DNA from 3 places in the Fodinicola feengrottensis genome. Region 1 is predicted to be linked to each of the others. Evidence: riboswitches for the same ligand, from Rfam matches in the RefSeq annotation. Region 1 holds a riboswitch; each other region holds the start of a gene.
What was found. Region 1 has a riboswitch for S-adenosylmethionine ahead of thrC (threonine synthase). Riboswitches for the same ligand answer to the same signal wherever they lie in the genome.

Region 2: another riboswitch for S-adenosylmethionine. It lies ahead of ABD301_RS10865 (GNAT family N-acetyltransferase); the one in region 1 lies ahead of thrC (threonine synthase).
Region 3: another riboswitch for S-adenosylmethionine. It lies ahead of ABD301_RS28965 (aminotransferase class V-fold PLP-dependent enzyme); the one in region 1 lies ahead of thrC (threonine synthase).

Annotation. Positions count from the first base shown of each region.
Region 1 covers NZ_BAAANY010000025.1:12,914-18,453, forward strand. The annotation lists gene ABD301_RS29635 (MFS transporter) at 1-45, shown strand, start outside; gene ABD301_RS29640 (glucosyl-3-phosphoglycerate synthase) at 1-919, opposite strand, end outside; gene ABD301_RS29645 (DUF3558 family protein) at 1,320-1,889, shown strand; gene ABD301_RS29650 (DUF3558 family protein) at 1,917-2,474, shown strand; SAM riboswitch class I at 2,613-2,754, shown strand; gene thrC (threonine synthase) at 2,769-4,013, shown strand; gene ABD301_RS29660 (MFS transporter) at 4,036-5,220, opposite strand; gene ABD301_RS29665 (TetR family transcriptional regulator C-terminal domain-containing protein) at 5,266-5,540, opposite strand, start outside.
Region 2 covers NZ_BAAANY010000008.1:247,578-253,117, forward strand. The annotation lists gene ABD301_RS10850 (AraC-like ligand-binding domain-containing protein) at 1-526, shown strand, start outside; gene ABD301_RS10855 (VOC family protein) at 618-1,025, shown strand; gene ABD301_RS10860 (alpha/beta fold hydrolase) at 1,039-1,935, shown strand; SAM riboswitch class IV at 2,086-2,199, shown strand; gene ABD301_RS10865 (GNAT family N-acetyltransferase) at 2,218-2,802, shown strand; gene ABD301_RS10870 (C40 family peptidase) at 4,052-5,236, shown strand.
Region 3 covers NZ_BAAANY010000023.1:173,908-179,447, forward strand. The annotation lists gene ABD301_RS28960 (hypothetical protein) at 1-325, opposite strand, end outside; gene ABD301_RS28965 (aminotransferase class V-fold PLP-dependent enzyme) at 657-1,994, opposite strand; SAM riboswitch class IV at 2,027-2,142, opposite strand; gene ABD301_RS28970 (hypothetical protein) at 2,213-2,506, shown strand; gene pgm (phosphoglucomutase (alpha-D-glucose-1,6-bisphosphate-dependent)) at 2,564-4,201, shown strand; gene ABD301_RS28980 (zinc-dependent alcohol dehydrogenase family protein) at 4,264-5,304, opposite strand; gene ABD301_RS28985 (MBL fold metallo-hydrolase) at 5,340-5,540, shown strand, end outside.

The sequences.
Region 1 (5,540 bases):
GATATTCCGGAACTTCGGTCATCGGTGGCCGTTCCTGGGCGCTGACCACCGAATCGACGGCCCGTAGTTCGCCGTCCTCGCGCTGGAACTGGGTGAGCGCCGGCCACAGTGGATGGTCCGGCATCACCCGGGCGGCCACCGTGGACAGGATGGTGGCCGCCATCCGGCCCAGCGCCGCGGTGTCCTGGTGGCCGTGCGTACGCTCACCGAGGTCCACTTGGGCGATCGCGCCGAGTCCGTGTTTTCCCAGCGTGTCAATCAAAAGCCCGGTCTCCACGCCGTAGCCGGGGGCGAACGGCAGCGACTCCAGCAGGGACCGGCGGGCCGCGTACTCGCCGGCCAGCGGCTGGACCACCCCGGCCAGCTCCGGAAAGAAAGCGCACAGCAGCGGCCGGGCCATCAACTCGGTGACCCGGCCGCCACCGGTCAGTGACACGTCCAGCAGCGGCCGGTCGTAAAAAGCCTTGACCAGCAACGTTTCCGGGTCGGTCAACAGCGGTCCGAGCAGGCCAGTGATGTAATGCTCGCCGAAATCCAGCAAATCCGCGTCGACGTAAACAATTACGTCGCCATGCGTGACATACAAGGCTTTCCAGAGCGCCTCGCCCTTACCGGGCCGCGAGCCGTGGTCGGCGAGCACGTCGTCGCGGTGGAAAACGCTCGCACCGGCCTGCCGGGCCACTTCGGCCGTACGATCGGTGGAACCGGAGTCGAGCACCACGATCTCGTCCACCAGGCTGGTCCGCTCGGCGAGCTTCCCAATGCCCTCGACGATCGTGCCAATGGTGCGTTCCTCGTTCAGCGCCGGCAGCACCACACTGACCACCGTCAGGTCTTTCGCGGCGCGCAACCTCTCGACCGGCCAGTCGCCGGCCGCCGTGGTCTGCTGGGCGAACCAGCGCCGGGCGCGGGGATGCATGGCAACAGTGTGCCGGGTCTGGCCGGCCCCGATAGCGCCCGGTCCCGGCCGTACGCACGGTAACCCGCTGATCGTGCTGGGTGTCCGGCCGGCTGTGACCGGAGTCGCAGCGGATCCGCCGGTTGGCACCGATCGTTGCCCAAGAAGGCAGCGATGAGGGAATAGTGCCCTTCCCGGGCTGGATTTCCGGGTGGCTCGCAGGGTATTCGCCTGTTATGTTCCGGCCGGGTTCTTGGTGCCCGCGTGCCAGCATGGCCGCAGGCCTTCCGCCGGCGATTCCCGCCCACCCTGTTCATCCCGAGGAGTTCACGTGTCCGCGATATCCGCGGACCGCGGGCACCGTCCACATCGGTCTACGCACCGCCAGCCATTCACGTCTTACCTTGAGGGAGAGAGATCAATGAACATCCGTCGTGTCGCCCTGGCCGCTGGAGCATTCGCGCTCGGCGTGGGAATGCTGACCGGGTGCGGTCTGACGCCCAAGACCGCCGCGACGCCGTCCCCGTCGGCGCCAGCCGCGGCGGACAGCTCGCCGACCGCGTCGGCGGCCGGATTCCCGTCCGTGTGTGACATGTTCACCGACGCCGACATGTCAGCGCTCACCCAAGGAACCATCGCGAGCCACAAGCCGGACGGCAAGTCGACGCCGGCCGCACCTGCCTGCGACTGGCTCAGCGCCGATGGCGGCATCACGGTGACGGCTTCTCTCCGCACCACCACGAAATCCGATTTCGACAGCTCCGCGGACGGCTATACCCCGGTCAGCGGTGTCGGTGACAAAGCGACCGAGTTGCACGGGATTCTGACCGTGTTTCACGCACCCACGACCGAGATCGGCATCATCTTCGGCGGCGGTGGCGACCCGGACGTCGCTATCCAGAAGGCCATCGCGCTCAAAATCATCGAAAAGCTCGACGGTGGCGCGTCCCCCTCGCCGAGTGCCTCCGCTTCGGCCTCCGCGTCGGAGTAGTTCTCCTTTCTGGAAGGAAAAGCCGAAATGAAGAGCCATCGTCTCCTGGTTGCGGCCACGATCGCGGCCGTGGTGCTCGCCGGCACCGGCGGCTGCGGTTTGTTGCAGAAGAAGGACAACCCGCCGGCCAGTCAGGCGGCAGGTCCGGCCGGCACCGCCGCACCGGTCCCGACCGTGTCGAGCAACCTGCCCGATGTCTGTACGTTGATCACCGACGACCAGATGTCCCAGTTCACCGGCAACAAGATCGTCAGCCACGGGCCGGACAAGTCGACTACCGGCAAGGACGCGATCGGCTGCACCTGGTCGGACGCCAACAACCAGGTGATGTCCGTCGACATCGGCAATGCGACGAAGGCGCAGTTCGACAACGACGCCAACGGCAATCCCTCGGTCACCGGCGTCGGCGACGAGGCGTACTCGGTCGCCGGCCAGCTCCTGTACGTCCTCGACGGCAACTACCAGTTCTCCGCGAGCGGGGTGGCCGGCTCGTCCGGGGAGCCGGCTCGGGTCGCCGCCATCAAGCAGGCGATCCAGTCGCTGAGCGGCGCGTCGGCCTCGCCGAGCCCGTCCGCCTCTTCCTGAGCGCAAGCCGCTCGTACGAGCAACGCCACACCCGTCAACAACCCGGCGGTGTGGCGTTGCTCGCATGCGTACGAGCTGATTTCGGTTTCGAATACCGCCAGCCGACCGCGTATGCTCCTAGTCATAACTGAATATGTGCCCTCATCCAGAGGGGCAGAGGGAACCGGCCCGTTGAAGCCCCGGCAACCACCTCGCGCGTGAGTCTCAAGACCATCTACCCGCGGGACAGGTGCCAACTCCGGCCCGTCAGAGCAGAGCGCTCGGACGGGGAAGATGAGCGAGGAGGCTCTTGTCTTGACTGTTGAATCGCCTGCCAGCTGTCTGCGCTGTCGGAACTGCGGTGCGCAATTCCCGCTGATCGCCGTGCACGCCTGCGCCGAGTGTTTCGGCCCGCTGGAAGTGGGCTATGACCAGGAAAAACTCAACGCGGTGACCCGTGCGCAAATCGAGGCGGGGCCGCAGAACATCTGGCGGTACGCGCCGCTGCTGCCGGTCGGTCAGGACCCGGAAACCCGCGCGACGCTGAACCCGGGCATGACCAAGCTCGTTCGCGCCGACCGGCTCGGCGCCGAACTGGGCTTCACCGCGCCGCTGTGGGTCAAGGACGACAGCGGCAACCCCACCCACGCCTTCAAGGACCGGGTCGTGTCGCTGGCGCTGACGGCCGCGAAGGGCCTCGGCTTCACCTCGGTGGCCTGCGCGTCCACCGGCAACCTGGCCAACTCGGTGGCCGCGCACGCGGCCCGGATCGGCTGGCCGGCGACCGTGTTCATCCCGGCGGACCTGGAACCGAGCAAGATCATCGCGAGCGCCGTGTACGCGCCGCGGCTGGTCGCGGTGGACGGCTCGTACGACGACGTCAACCGGCTGACCAGCGAGCTCGGCGAGACCGATGAGTTCGAAAGCACCGCGTTCGTCAACCAGAACGTCCGGCCGTACTACGCGGAAGGTTCCAAGACCCTCGGCTACGAGGTCGCCGAGCAACTCGGCTGGAAGATCCCCGCGCAGGTGGTCATCCCGATCGCGTCCGGCTCGCTGCTGACCAAGATCGACAAGGCGTTCGCCGAGCTGGCCAAGATCGGCCTGGTGCCGAACACTCCGTGGAAGGTCTTCGGGGCACAGTCGCTGGGCTGCTCGCCGGTCGCCGAGGCGTTCCACGCCGGCCACGACGTGGTGCAGCCGGTCCGCCCGACCGGCATCGCGAAGAGCCTGAACATCGGCAACCCAGCGGACGGCCCGTACGTGCTGGACGCGGTTCGGCGGACCGGCGGCTCGATCGCGGTCGCCGATGACGACGACATCCGCGAGGGCATCTCGCTGCTGGCCCGTACGACCGGCATCTTCGCCGAGACCGCCGGCGGAGTGACCGTCTCGTGCCTCGCGAAACTGGTCAAGGACGGCCTGATCGACACCTCCCAGGAGACCGTCATCTACAACACCGGCGAAGGTCTCAAAACCGCCGACGTGTTGGACGTACATCCCACCCACCGCATCAAGCCCACCCTCAAATCCGCCACCGAAGCCGGTTTGTTGAGCTGAGTGGTCATGGCAGGCACCGCGGCTAGCGGGTGTTGGCGGGGGTGGCGGCGGGCGCGGGGGTACGGGCGAGCGGCGTGGGGCGGGCGGTGAAGAGGTTGGCGGCGGCGACGGCCAGCGCGATCGCGCCGAAGGTGAGGACGACGGCGGCCGGGCCGGCGCCGGCCAGCAGCAGGCCGCCGGCGGCGGTGCCGAGCGAGTTGCCGAGGTAGAGCGCGGACGAGTTCAGCGACATGGCGACCGGGCCGTCGTCCGTACGCAGCGCCAGGATCCGGTGCTGCTGCGGGGTGGTCTGTGACCACCCGACCGCGCCCCAGATCACCAGCAGCACGGCGATCCCGGCCGGGCCGCGGGCCACCGCCGGCAGCGATACCAGCAGGACGCCGAGAACGCCGACGATGACGGTCACCAGCAGCCGGGTGTTCGGCCAGCGGTCCACCAGGGTGCCGATCGCGAAGCTGCCGGCCAGCCCGCCGAGGCCCCACAGCCACAGATAGCCGGACAGGTCGGTGACGCCGGCGGTGCTGGCGAGCAACGGCCCGAGATAGGTGTACGAGCCGATGCTGGCGCCGGCGGCCAGCGCGGTGACGGCCAAAATCGGCAGCACCCGCCGGTCGGTGAGCACCCGCAGCCGGTCCCGTACGGGCACCCGCCGGGCCGGTTGTACGGTCCCGCCGCGCAACGCCAGCAGAACGCCGGCCATCGCGACCACGCCGAGGCCGGTGACCATCCACAGCGTCGCCCGCCAGCCGACGTGGTGCGCCAGCAACAGACCGAGCGGGACACCGAGCACCACGCCGGTGGTCATCCCGCCGATGATCAGCGACAGGGCCCGGCCGCGCCGTCGCGCCGGCACCAGGGCGGCCGCGCTGACCGCGGACATCGGCGCGTAGATTCCGGCGCCCAGGCCCGCGATCACCCGTGCCAGCAACAACAACGGCAGGCTGGTGGCGACGGCGGTCAGCACGTTTCCGAGGCTGAACACCACCAACGCGATGAGCAGCACGGTTCGCATCGGGCGGCCGGCGAAAAACGCCGCCGCGAACGGGGACAGCAATGCGTACGACAGGGTGAACGCGGTGACCAGTTGTCCCAGCGCGGCCACCGAATAGTGCAGGTTCATCGCCATCACCGGGAGCAGGCCGGCGACCACGTACGCATCCAGCCCCAGCGCCAGGGACCCGATCGCCAACAGCAACACCCGTCGCATCAAACCTCCATTTAGTGCGGGCAGTCCGGAAAGAATGCGGATAGATTACCGCAATCCGTACATCGTCATCTCCACGACTTCGAGCAGTGGCCGCTCGTCGGCGGTCGTACGACCCAATTCCCAGAGTCCTTCGACGACGGTGAACAAGTAGCGGGCGACGACAGTGTTGTTCTGTGGGACCGAAAGCAGGCCCTGAATTCTGGCCCGGTCCAGTGCGCCGGCCAGTTCGCGCTGGATCTCGCGCTGGGTGTGATCCACGATCTGAGCCACTTCTTCGTTGCCAGGCAACAACTCCAGCGCGGTGTTCGCCAGCAGGCAGC
Region 2 (5,540 bases), on a different contig from region 1:
GGGCACCGGCGCGCTGGCGGCGCCGCTGCTGCGCAGGGTTGCGGCCGACATCGAGACGTATCAACCCGCCAGCGTGGCTCGACTGTCGACGGTGGTGATGGACCTGATCACCACCGCGGTCGCGGAGCGGATCGACCGCGTCGAGGCGGTGTCGGCACAGGTGCAGCAGCGGACGATGCTCGTACGCGTCCACGCCTTCATCGACGCGAACTTGGCCGATACCGCCCTCACGCCAGGCCTGGTCGCGGCCACCCACCACATCTCTTTACGTTATCTGCACCGGCTTTTCGAGACCGGAGACACGACGGTGGCAGCCTGGATCAGGCATCGGCGGCTGGAGAAATGCCGCCAGGACCTGGCCGATCCGGTGCTGCACGCGATATCCGTCAGCGCCATCGGTGCCCGGTGGGGACTTCCCGACTCGGCCCATTTCAGCCGCCTTTTCCATCGTACGTACGGATTGCCGCCCGTCGAGTACCGCCGCAGCTGCCTGCTGCCAGCGGCCGCGGCTGGTGTGCACGGATAGTCAAGCGGCTGGCGCCAGAACCCAAGACCGACCGGGTTGGCGCCGCACAGACTGTCGTTGTTCGCACCAGTGGGCGCGAACGACCACCAAAATGAAGGGCACCACGATGGCCGCGACGCTGTTCGTCAACCTGCCGGTCCAGGACCTGGACCGGTCCAAGGCCTTTTTCACCGCTCTGGGCTTCGACTTTTTCGGTGCGACCGATGACATGGCGTCGGTGATCATCAGCGAACGGACCCAGGTGATGCTGCTGAAGAAGCCGCTTTTTGCCTCGTTCATCACAAACGACATCGTCGATCCGACCAAGAGCACCCAGGTGATGCTGGCGTTGGGGCTGCAGGACCGCGCACAGGTCGACAGTCTGGTCGACAAGGCGCTGGCGGCGGGGGCGACCGCGCTTGGCGAAGCCCGCGACGAAGGCGGCCGTTACCAGCGCGCTTTCAGTGATCTGGACGGTCACCATTGGGAAGCTCTCTGCCTGGTCGGCCCAAACGACTGAAGGACGCCCCCCAGTGACGAAGGTAGTGAGTTCGGCGGACGGCACCGCGATCGCGTACGACAGGACCGGCGACGGACCGGCGATCGTGCTCGTTCACGGTGCCTTCACCGACAAAACGCATCCAACACTGGCTGCCGTGGCGACAGCGCTGGCGCCCTGGTTCACGGTGCTCAACTACGACCGTCGCGGCCGCGGCGAGAGCGGCGATATCCGGCCGTACGCCGTGGACCGCGAGGTCGAGGACCTGGCAGCGGTCATCGCGGCGGCCGGTGGATCAGCGATGGTGTTCGGCGGGTCCAGCGGCTCCGCACTGGTGCTGGAGGCAGCCCACCGCGGCGCCCCGATCACCCGGATGGCGCTGTGGGAGCCGCCATACCACGTGGACGAGACCGCGCCCTATTTGCCTGCTGATTTCGCGCTACAGCTGGGAAAGCTGGTCGACGCTGGCCGGCCGGGGGACGCGGTCGCGCTGTTCCTGACCGGTGCAGCGCAGGCCCCCGCCGAGGTGGTCGCCGCCATGCGGGCCGACCCGTCCTGGCCGGCCAGTGAGGCGATCGCGCATACCCTGGCGTACGAAGCCGCCGTGATGGGGCCGGGCAATGCCCTGCCGACCGTGCGCCTCCACACGCTGACGCAGCCAACGCTGGTGCTTACTGGAGGCGCCAGCCCAGCGTGGATGGTCAACGGCGGAATGGCAGTCGCCACAGCTATTCCCGGCGCTTTCCACCGGGTCCTGGAAAAACAGCAGCACAACGTGGACCCGACAGCGCTCCTACCGGCTCTCCTGGAAATTCTTTGCCACCACCGAAAACAGTCAGGGAACCTGAATGGTTCACCGGCGCAGAGGGCGAGCCGCTGGCATTTGTCGGGTTGGCGACTTTCGGTCTCCGCGGCATTCGCTTGGTGCTGAATCCGGTCATGCGCCTGAGGTCTGGACGACAGTCAGATGGCACGCAATTTCACTGTGCAACACCAATGTTTCGGCTGTCAAGCGGACGAGACCTGCTGATAGCGGCGGCTGAGTTCCGCTGGCGGGTCGGTGGTGTTAGCGTCGTGTACAGGTCATGAGTGCCAGCGCAAAGCCCCGGCTCGCTGGCCGGCAACCCTCCTGGGTGGGCGGGGTGCTCCGGGTGAGGACCGGGCCCGAGATGTGTGTGTCGGGCAAGCCGCGAAGCAGAGGAGTTGTGTGCTGATGTCCCGATTCTTTGGCGAGACCGCTGTGCCCGGTGAGTTCGCGCCGGTACGGTTTCGACCCGCCTGCGCCGAGGATGCCGAACGGATCGCTTTGCTGCATGCCGATAGTTGGCGCCGGCATTATCGGGGCGCGTACGCCGACTCGTTTTTGGACGGTGACGTTGAGGCCGACCGGAGCGCGGTGTGGTCGGCGCGGTTCGCCGGACCTGCCAACAGTGTGACTGTCGTCGCCGAGAGCGGCGACCGGCTGGTTGGTTTTGTTCACGTCGTACTCGACGAGGATCCGATATGGGGGAGCCTGGTCGATAATTTGCATATCGCACACGACCAGCGTCGGACAGGCCACGGTACGTACCTGCTGGGCTGCGCTTCGCGTGCGGTTGCCGAGCGAGCGACCGGCAACGGGATGTATTTGTGGGTGCTGAAGCAGAACACGGCCGCGCAGCAGTTCTACCGCGCGAACGGAGCTACGTGCGCGGAGGCGGCGCTGGTGCCGCCACCCGGCGGAGATCCAACCCGGCTCAAGGGCACCCCAAGCTGTTTGCGCATGGCATGGACCGATGTCGCAACGCCCCGGGGTTAGCGATACGAGACTCTCGAGTTCACGGATGGTCGACGATCAGAAGGATCGTCGCGAGGCTATCCGCTCTGTTCCTGCGCTAGTGGCGGCCGATCGGGGCTCATCGCCGCGCGTTCACACTGCCCGTTTGCCTTGCCGTCGCTTTGAACCAGTGGCCGCGGTGTCCTCAGATGGGAACCTGACTGTGACACCACGGCACCGAATGGGATCGCGCGGCGGCCAACGGCGAGAACCGTGCGGCCTCCCGCAGCCATCGGCTTGGAGACGGACAAACCGTCGGCAACCAGTCGACGGTATCGTCGTTCAGTTCCGCGGCCTTGTCCTCACAGCAAACAGAAATCCGTACACCAGGACGCCCGAGTGCAGCCGAACAGTCGAAGGCGAAGGTTGCCGGATGAAATCCATCAAGAGGCAATGTGCAATCGAGCCAACCTCGACCTGCTCCGGCGTCGCGTAGTTTCTTAGTATCTATCCTCGCCCGCCCAAATCGATCACAACCTTGCGCCAGAGCCAGACACAATGGTCCGTTGCCGCGACTTGTCCCCTGCTGCCGGTGCCCACCCGAAACGATGAAATGTGACGCATCTCTGAACCGCGAGAACGTAGCCCGCGAATACATAGGTATGGCGAGGCGATGCCGTGTAGTCCCAGTCAGCGCGCTCGGCCCGGGAGCACGCTCGACATTGATGGGGGTTGTGTTCGGTCAAGCGTTTGTGGGTTAGTTGATCAGCGGCAGCGCTGAAATCGGTCCGGATCGTCGGAGATCCCTGGTCGCCTGCGCGGGCTTGTCGGCACTGGACTGGTCGCGCTGCGCCGGGGTTCTGTTCGCTGAGACGGCGGCAAGAACAATGACGACGACTCGAGCGATGTGGAGGGGGCGGCGATCAGCGACGCGGCTAGCCGCAACCTCGCGCGCAATCTGGAGTATCTGGAGTCGGAGGTCACAGTGGCAGGTAATCAGACATCACCGGTCGATCGCCGCTGGGCGACACGCGTTACGCAGCGCATGCCCGTCATTCTGCTCGCGGGTTGTGCGACGGTCCTGGTTAGTGCGTCGGGGGCCGCGGCTGCGCAACTTCCGCTCAGTCCTCTCAACAGCCTGATATCTGCGGCATATGTGGATGCGCCAGCCGCTCCAACGCCTGGGGTTCCGAACCCGGGGACCACCGTCCCGCCGGTTCCGGTGCTGCCGGACGGCAGCATTCTCACGCCGCCGACAGGACTACCTGCGCCGCCGCCGGTCCCTGCTGTCGTGAATACCGTGCAAGCCCAGCAGGCCGCCGTTGAGGCGCTATCTGAGCAGCTGACGCAGCTCAAGGCGGATCTGGCAGGCAAGCAAGAGGCGGTGGGCGCCGCCTATCAGCGGTGGTCGTCCGCGTCCGAGGCATACCGCTTATTCATAAGTGGCACGTCAGCGAACCAGCAGATGCCGTACCTGAGCATGCTGGGCGACGGGCCGGTCGACGTCTCGACTGCGCGGCGCCAGCTGACCTTCGATGCCGACTTCAACGCGGCCGCGCAGGCGGTCGTGCAAACTGGCCAGGGGTATGCCGAGGCGTACGCGGACGCTGCGGCGGTTCAGGCCCAGCAGGCTGCGCTGCAAAAGCACTTCAACAGCCAGAGCGCCGCCCTGAAGACGCTGCAGACGGCATACGCATCCCAGCTCGCCGCCGCGACGGTTTCTATGGATACTTTCAACCTCCAGCTGGGCGATCAGTATTTGTCCGCCCTCGGTCCGGGCGGCGCGGCCGCACCGGCCGCCCTGCAGGCAGTCGCATTCGCGCTAGCCCAGCAAGGCAAGCCGTACGTCTTTGGCGCGTCGGGCACGGATTCCTATGACTGTTCGAGCCTGGTGCAGGAGTCATACCGGTACGCGGGGATTTCGCTGCCGCGTACAGCCCGGCCGCAATGGCGTATCACCCGGCCGGTGCAGGTCGACGCGCTTTTGCCCGGTGACCTGCTTTTCTTCGCCACAGACCGGAATAACTGGGACAGTATCCACCACGTCGCGATCTATCTCGGCAACGGCAAGATGATCCACGCGCCGCAATCCGGTGACGTGGTCCGGATCGCGCCAGTCTGGTGGGCCGAGTTCTTCGGCGCCACCAGAGTGGTCGGCGCGGTGCCGCCGGGCCAATCCGGAACCATTCCGACAATCCCTTCCGGTGGCGGAGGCCCGTCGCAGGGCAGTCAAACCGGGCCGCCCGTGAGCAAACCGCCAGTGCGTAAATCTCCGGTCACCAAACCGCCAGTGAGCAAACCCCCGGGTACGCCGTCAACGCCGACCAAACCTTCTACGCCGCCGGCATCGGTCCCGCCGTCTGACAGGCCTAACAAACCGCCTGCTAAAACACCAACCGAGACGGCGCCGCCCAAGGTCCCCATCCTGACCGAGCTCCAGCGGCTTCTTCTCGGCCTTACGACACCCCTGCGATGACAATGTCCTTATCCCCGATCCGCGTGCTGGGCCAGGGCGGCGAAGTGCCATGCCGGCAGTTTCCGGGCCCATCGGAGGTTCGACCGCGAACACCCGCGCAGAGCGATCTTCTGCGGGAGACCGCGGATTAGGTTTCAGACGGAGGCGTAAGAATGACGGCGGCGAGCCATTGCGATCATCGAGCACGTCGATTTGCGGGGATACGTCCATCGTGGAAAAGGCAGTCTTAGAACGGATCCAAGTCGACTTGTCGGTGTAACCACGATGCCGGGTAGGTGACGTCCGGGGCCAATAAATTCAGCAG
Region 3 (5,540 bases), on a different contig from region 1:
ACACGTTCAGCTCGCTCGCCACCTCGGCCCACGCGAGCGGCCGCGGATGCACCTCATGCCGCAGGTAGCGCTGGCCCAACGACACCAGCACCAGCCGCTCTCGATCGCTCAGCGGCCAGGCCGGCACGTGCCGCGTACTCATCTCCGGCACGCTCGTGGACGCCGGCAGCTGCCGGTCCGCGACTCGCACCTCCAGCAGGTGTTCACGTTCCTGGCAAACAACAAACAGCGGTGTGTACGCGATCGGCAGCACTTCCCGGTGGCCCTTGAGCAGCAGCCGCGCGCCCGGCAGTCGGATCGGCGCCCGGCCCAGGTTTTCCAGCACCCAGCGGGATCCGTCGTAGCTGATGTCCCTGCCGGCGACTCACCCGCGGGTCGTCGACGCCGACACAGACATGCACTTCCGGCTCGTTGCGGCCAAAAACCAGGGTGAACCGTGAATTCGGCGAAACGCTCATGCCACCGTGCACGCCCAGCACGAACAGCGTTCCCGGCTGCACCGGCGGCACGCCCCGAGCCAGGCTCCCGGTGCCCTGGGACAGCAGGTTGACCTCACTGGACAGGCCACCAGACGCAGCGAACCCCACGACCGCTCCTCCATCCGCCTGACCTGCGAAAACGCAGTCTACAGCGGCGGCGGCGAGACCCCTCCCGGATCAGTTGGCGCAGGGCGAGGTGCCGGCGGTGGAACCCAGCGCCCAGTCCGGTCGCGGCCGCGGGTCCGGGGACGGCGTCCAACGGCCGTCGACCTGCGCGTACGTCCACTTCGCGCCGGATTCCAGGAACTCCGAGAGCGCCCTGACCAGCCGGTCCACGTCGTCCGAGCAGGACCCGACGCCGAGGCTCGCGCGGATGGCGCCGGCTGCCAGCCCAAGCCGGGACAGCAGCGGGTGCGCGCAGAATTTCCCATCGCGTACGCCAATGCCGTGCTCGGCCGACAGGTACGCGGCGACCAGCCCCGGGTCGTATCCGGGCAGGCTGAAAGTGACCACTCCGATCGCGCCGGGGCTGTCCGGGAAGATCCGGTGCACTCGTACGCCGTCGAGCCCGGCCAGACCGTCCAGCAGCCGCTCCTGAAGGGCGGCTTCGTGGGCTTCCTGCGCGCCAGCCGGCAGCGCGGCGAGCAGCTGGCACGCCCTCGCGAGCGCGGCCGCGCCGAGCACGTTGGGCGTGCCGCCCTCGTGCCGGGCCGGCGCTGGCGCCCACGCGGTGTCGGTCAGGGTGACCTGGCGGACGGCACCGCCACCGGCCAGGTACGGCCGACCGGTGTCGAGCCAGTCGCGGCGCCCGACCAGCACGCCCGCACCGAACGGCGCATAGAGCTTGTGGCCGGAAAACGCCAGGTAGTCGATGCCGGCGGCGGCCAGGTCGATCGGCCGGTGCGGGGCGAGCTGGGCCGCGTCGACGGCCAGCCGGGCGCCGTACCGATGCGCGATGGTGGCGATCTCCTCGAGCGGCAGCAACTCGCCGGTCACGTTGGACGCGCCGGTGACGGTGACCAGCGCGGCGGGCGCCGCGGCGAGCGCCGAGTCGAGATCTTTCAGCGTCTGTTCGAGCGTCGAGGAGACCGGCAGGCAGCGGTAGTCGCGGTCCCGCCAAGGCAGCAGGTTGGCGTGGTGTTCGAGGTCCAGGACCAGCACATCGCCGCGGTCCGCGGGCACACAGCCGGCGAGCAGGTTGAAGGCGTCGGTGGTGTTGCGGGTGAAGACGACGACATCGTCATCGCGGGCGCCGAACGCGTTCGCGACGATCGCGCGAGCCGACTCGTACACACCCGTACTCACCTGGGACGCGTAACCGGCGCCGCGGTGCACGCTCGCGTAGAACGGCAGAAGTTCGTTGACGTGACTGGCGACTCCGGCCAGCGCCGGGGCGCTCGCCGCGTAGTCGAGGTTCGCGTACGGGCGACACTCGCCGGTCACCAGCGGCGCGGCCAGATCGCCGCCCACGACGGGCAACAGGGCATCGATCTGGCGGGAGATAACGGCGGTCATGGCAGGCCCCTCGGGTCATGGACCCGCTGCGGGGCCCGCGCTTGCCGTCGCCGATATCGCCGACAGCCCGGTCCTCACCCGGGGCACCCCACCGCGGTTGGAGGGTTGCCGGCCAGCAAGCCGGGGCTACGCGCTGGCACTCATGACCTGTCCAAGACGGTAACCGATCACCCGCGCTGGGGGCAATCACGTTCTGATGTGACGCGTACGATGGGCGCATGCCGCAGGGAACGGACTGGCTTACCACCGCGGAGGCCGCTGCCCGCCTGCATGTGCCGCCCGAGGTTGTGGTGTCGACGGTGCTCAGCTACGGCGCCGACCCGGACATCCACATCATCACCACCGTCGGCGGTCCGATGATCAGCCGCTGCGCGGTGGCCTTCGCGGTGGCCGACCGGCAGCTGAACGAGGCCACCCGGTCCGTCGACCCGACCGAGACGGCCGCCTTCGGCCCGTCACTGGGCCGGCCGTACAGCATGAAAGCCCGCAACCAGGGCCCGTCCGCCCAGTAACAGCCGTCGCACGACCCGGCCCGGGTGTGACTTTTCCGCTGACCTCAAGGAGATCCCATGCCGACAGACCCGCGCGCCGGCCAGCCGGCCCGGCCAGCAGACCTCATCGACGTCGCCGCCGTCGTCACCGCGTATTACACCGAGCACCCCGACCCTGCGGTGCCGAGCCAGCGAGTTTCCTTTGGTACGTCCGGACATCGCGGCGCGTCGCTGAACACCGCCTTCAACGAGGACCACATCGCGGCCACCAGCCAGGCAATCGTGGACTACCGCACCGGGAAGGGCATTTCCGGGCCGCTTTTTCTGGGCAAGGACACCCATGCGCTGTCCGAGCCGGCTTTTTGGACCGCGCTGGAGGTCTTCGCCGCGAACAAGGTGACGGTCGCGATCGACGCGGCCGGCCGCTACACCCCGACACCAGCCGTTTCGCACGCCATTCTGCGGCATAACCGGGAATCCTCCGGGATCGCCGACGGTGTGGTGGTGACGCCTTCCCACAATCCGCCCACCGACGGCGGCTTCAAGTACAACCCGCCGAACGGTGGCCCGGCCGGCAGCGCGATCACCGACTGGATCGGCAAGCGCGCCAACGAATATTTGGCCGCGGGACTGGAAGGTGTAAGGCGGGTTACGACGGCTCGCGCGCGTACGGCCTCGACCACGCACTCGTACGACTTCATGGGGTCCTATGTGGACGACCTGCCGTCCGTCGTCAACATCGACGCGATTCGCCGTGCCGGCGTACGCATTGGCGCCGACCCGCTGGGCGGCGCCTCGGTCGATTATTGGGCGGCTATCGCGGAAACCCACCATCTGGAGCTGACGGTCGTCAATCCGTTGGTGGACCCGACCTGGCGGTTCATGACGCTGGACTGGGACGGCAAGATCAGGATGGACTGCTCATCCGCGTACGCGATGGCGTCGCTGATCTCTCGTCGCTCGGATTTCGACCTGGCCACCGGAAACGACGCCGACGCCGACCGGCACGGCATCGTCACACCGGCCGCCGGCCTGCTGAATCCGAACCACTACCTGGCCGTCGCTATCGACTATCTGTTCCGGAACCGGTCCGGCTGGCCTTCTTCGGCCGCTGTCGGCAAAACGCTGGTTTCCTCCAGCATGATCGACCGGGTCGCCGCCGAACTCGGTCGGGACCTGATCGAGGTGCCGGTCGGGTTCAAGTGGTTCGTACCCGGACTTTCCGATGCCTCGGTGGGATTCGGCGGCGAGGAAAGTGCCGGCGCGTCTTTCCTGCGGATGGACGGATCAGTGTGGACGACCGACAAGGACGGCATCCTGCTGGATCTGCTGGCCGCCGAGATCCTCGCCACCACGCAGTCCGATCCGGGCGAGCACTACCGCCAGCTCACCGAAAAGTTCGGCGCGCCGTCGTACGCGCGAATCGACGCGCCAGCCACCCCGGACCAGAAGGTCGCGCTCGCCCAGCTGTCCGCGGACCAGGTGACCGCGACCGAACTCGCCGGCGACAAGATCACCGCCACCCTGACCCGGGCGCCCGGAAATGACGAGCCGATCGGCGGACTGAAAGTGGTCACCGCATCCGGCTGGTTCGCCGCCCGCCCGTCGGGCACCGAGGACGTTTACAAGATCTACGCGGAAAGTTTCCGCGGCGACGACCACCTGGCCGCCCTCCAGTCCGAAGCCCGCGCTCTGGTGACGTCCGTGCTGTCCTAGCGCTCCTTGGTGTCCAAAACTGTCACCCCCACAGACTTGACTCGAGTTCGGGGGCGCCATTTTTAGGTAGTGCTCAGCGAAGGCGCGATCATGGTGATGCCGGTGGGGCTGGCGGTGCTGAGGGCGACCAAAGCCGCCGGAGCCTCGTCGAGAGAGATAGACCGGGTGATGAGCAGGTCCGGGCGGAGCTGACCGGAGGCGACGAGAGAGAGCATGCCCGGGTAGGCCTGCGCGGCCATGCCGTGGCTGCCGACCACGGACAGTTCGTACGCGAGGACCCGGCCCATCGGCAGGTCGGGGGCCCCGCCGGGGAGCAACCCGACCTGAACGTGCCGGCCGCGGCGGCGCAGGCTCGCGACGGCGGCGGCGCAGGTGCCGGGACTGCCGAGCGCGTCGAGAGACAGGTGGGCACCGCCGCCGGTCGCCTCGATCACCGCATCAGGCGCGTCACCAGCAAGAACGGTGACCGAAGCGCCGAAGGACCGGGCCAGCTCCAGAGCCTGGACCGACACGTCGACGGCGACCACCCGCAGGCCGCGGGCGACCGCGATCATGACGGCCGACAGGCCCACGCCTCCGCAGCCGTAGACCACCGCCCACTCACCGGCGGCGGCACGTCCCTGGGCGACGACGGCTCGGTACGCGGTGGCGAAGCGGCAGCCGAGGCTGGCGCCGGTCGCCAGGTCGACCGCGAGCGGCAGCGCCACCAGGTTGGTGGCCGCGTCCGTCACGACGACGTAGTCGGCGAAAGAGCCGGGCAGGCTGAACCCGGGCTGCTGCTGCCGACGACACACCTGATGGTCGCCGGCCACGCATTCCGGGCAGGCCCCGCAGGCGAAGACGAAGGGCGCGGTCACCCGGTCACCCTCCTGCCAGCCGATCACGCCAGCGCCGACGGAGGCGATCACACCGGCGAACTCATGCCCGGGAATATGCGGAAAAGTGGAGATGTCCGAGTCGTGGCCCTGCCAACCGTGCCAGTCGCTGCGGCACAGCCCGGTGGCCTCCACGCGTACGACCACACCGCCGGCTGGCGGCACCGGGTCGGCGACCTCCACCAGGGACGGTGGCTCGGCAAAACCCTGATACACGACGGCCCGCATGTGATCATCCTGCCAAACGGCGATAATCAGCCGCTATGGAGCTGAAAATCATCGGCGGCGACGGCGCCTTCCCGGCGCCCGGCGGTGCCTGCAATGGCTATGTCGTGGAGCACGACGGCTTCCGGCTGCTGATCGACCCCGGTTACGCGGTGTTCCCGCGGCTCACCGAAGAGGTCCACGCCGTCTTCGTCACGCACGGTCACCCCGACCACTGCGCAGACCTCAACCCGCTGCTG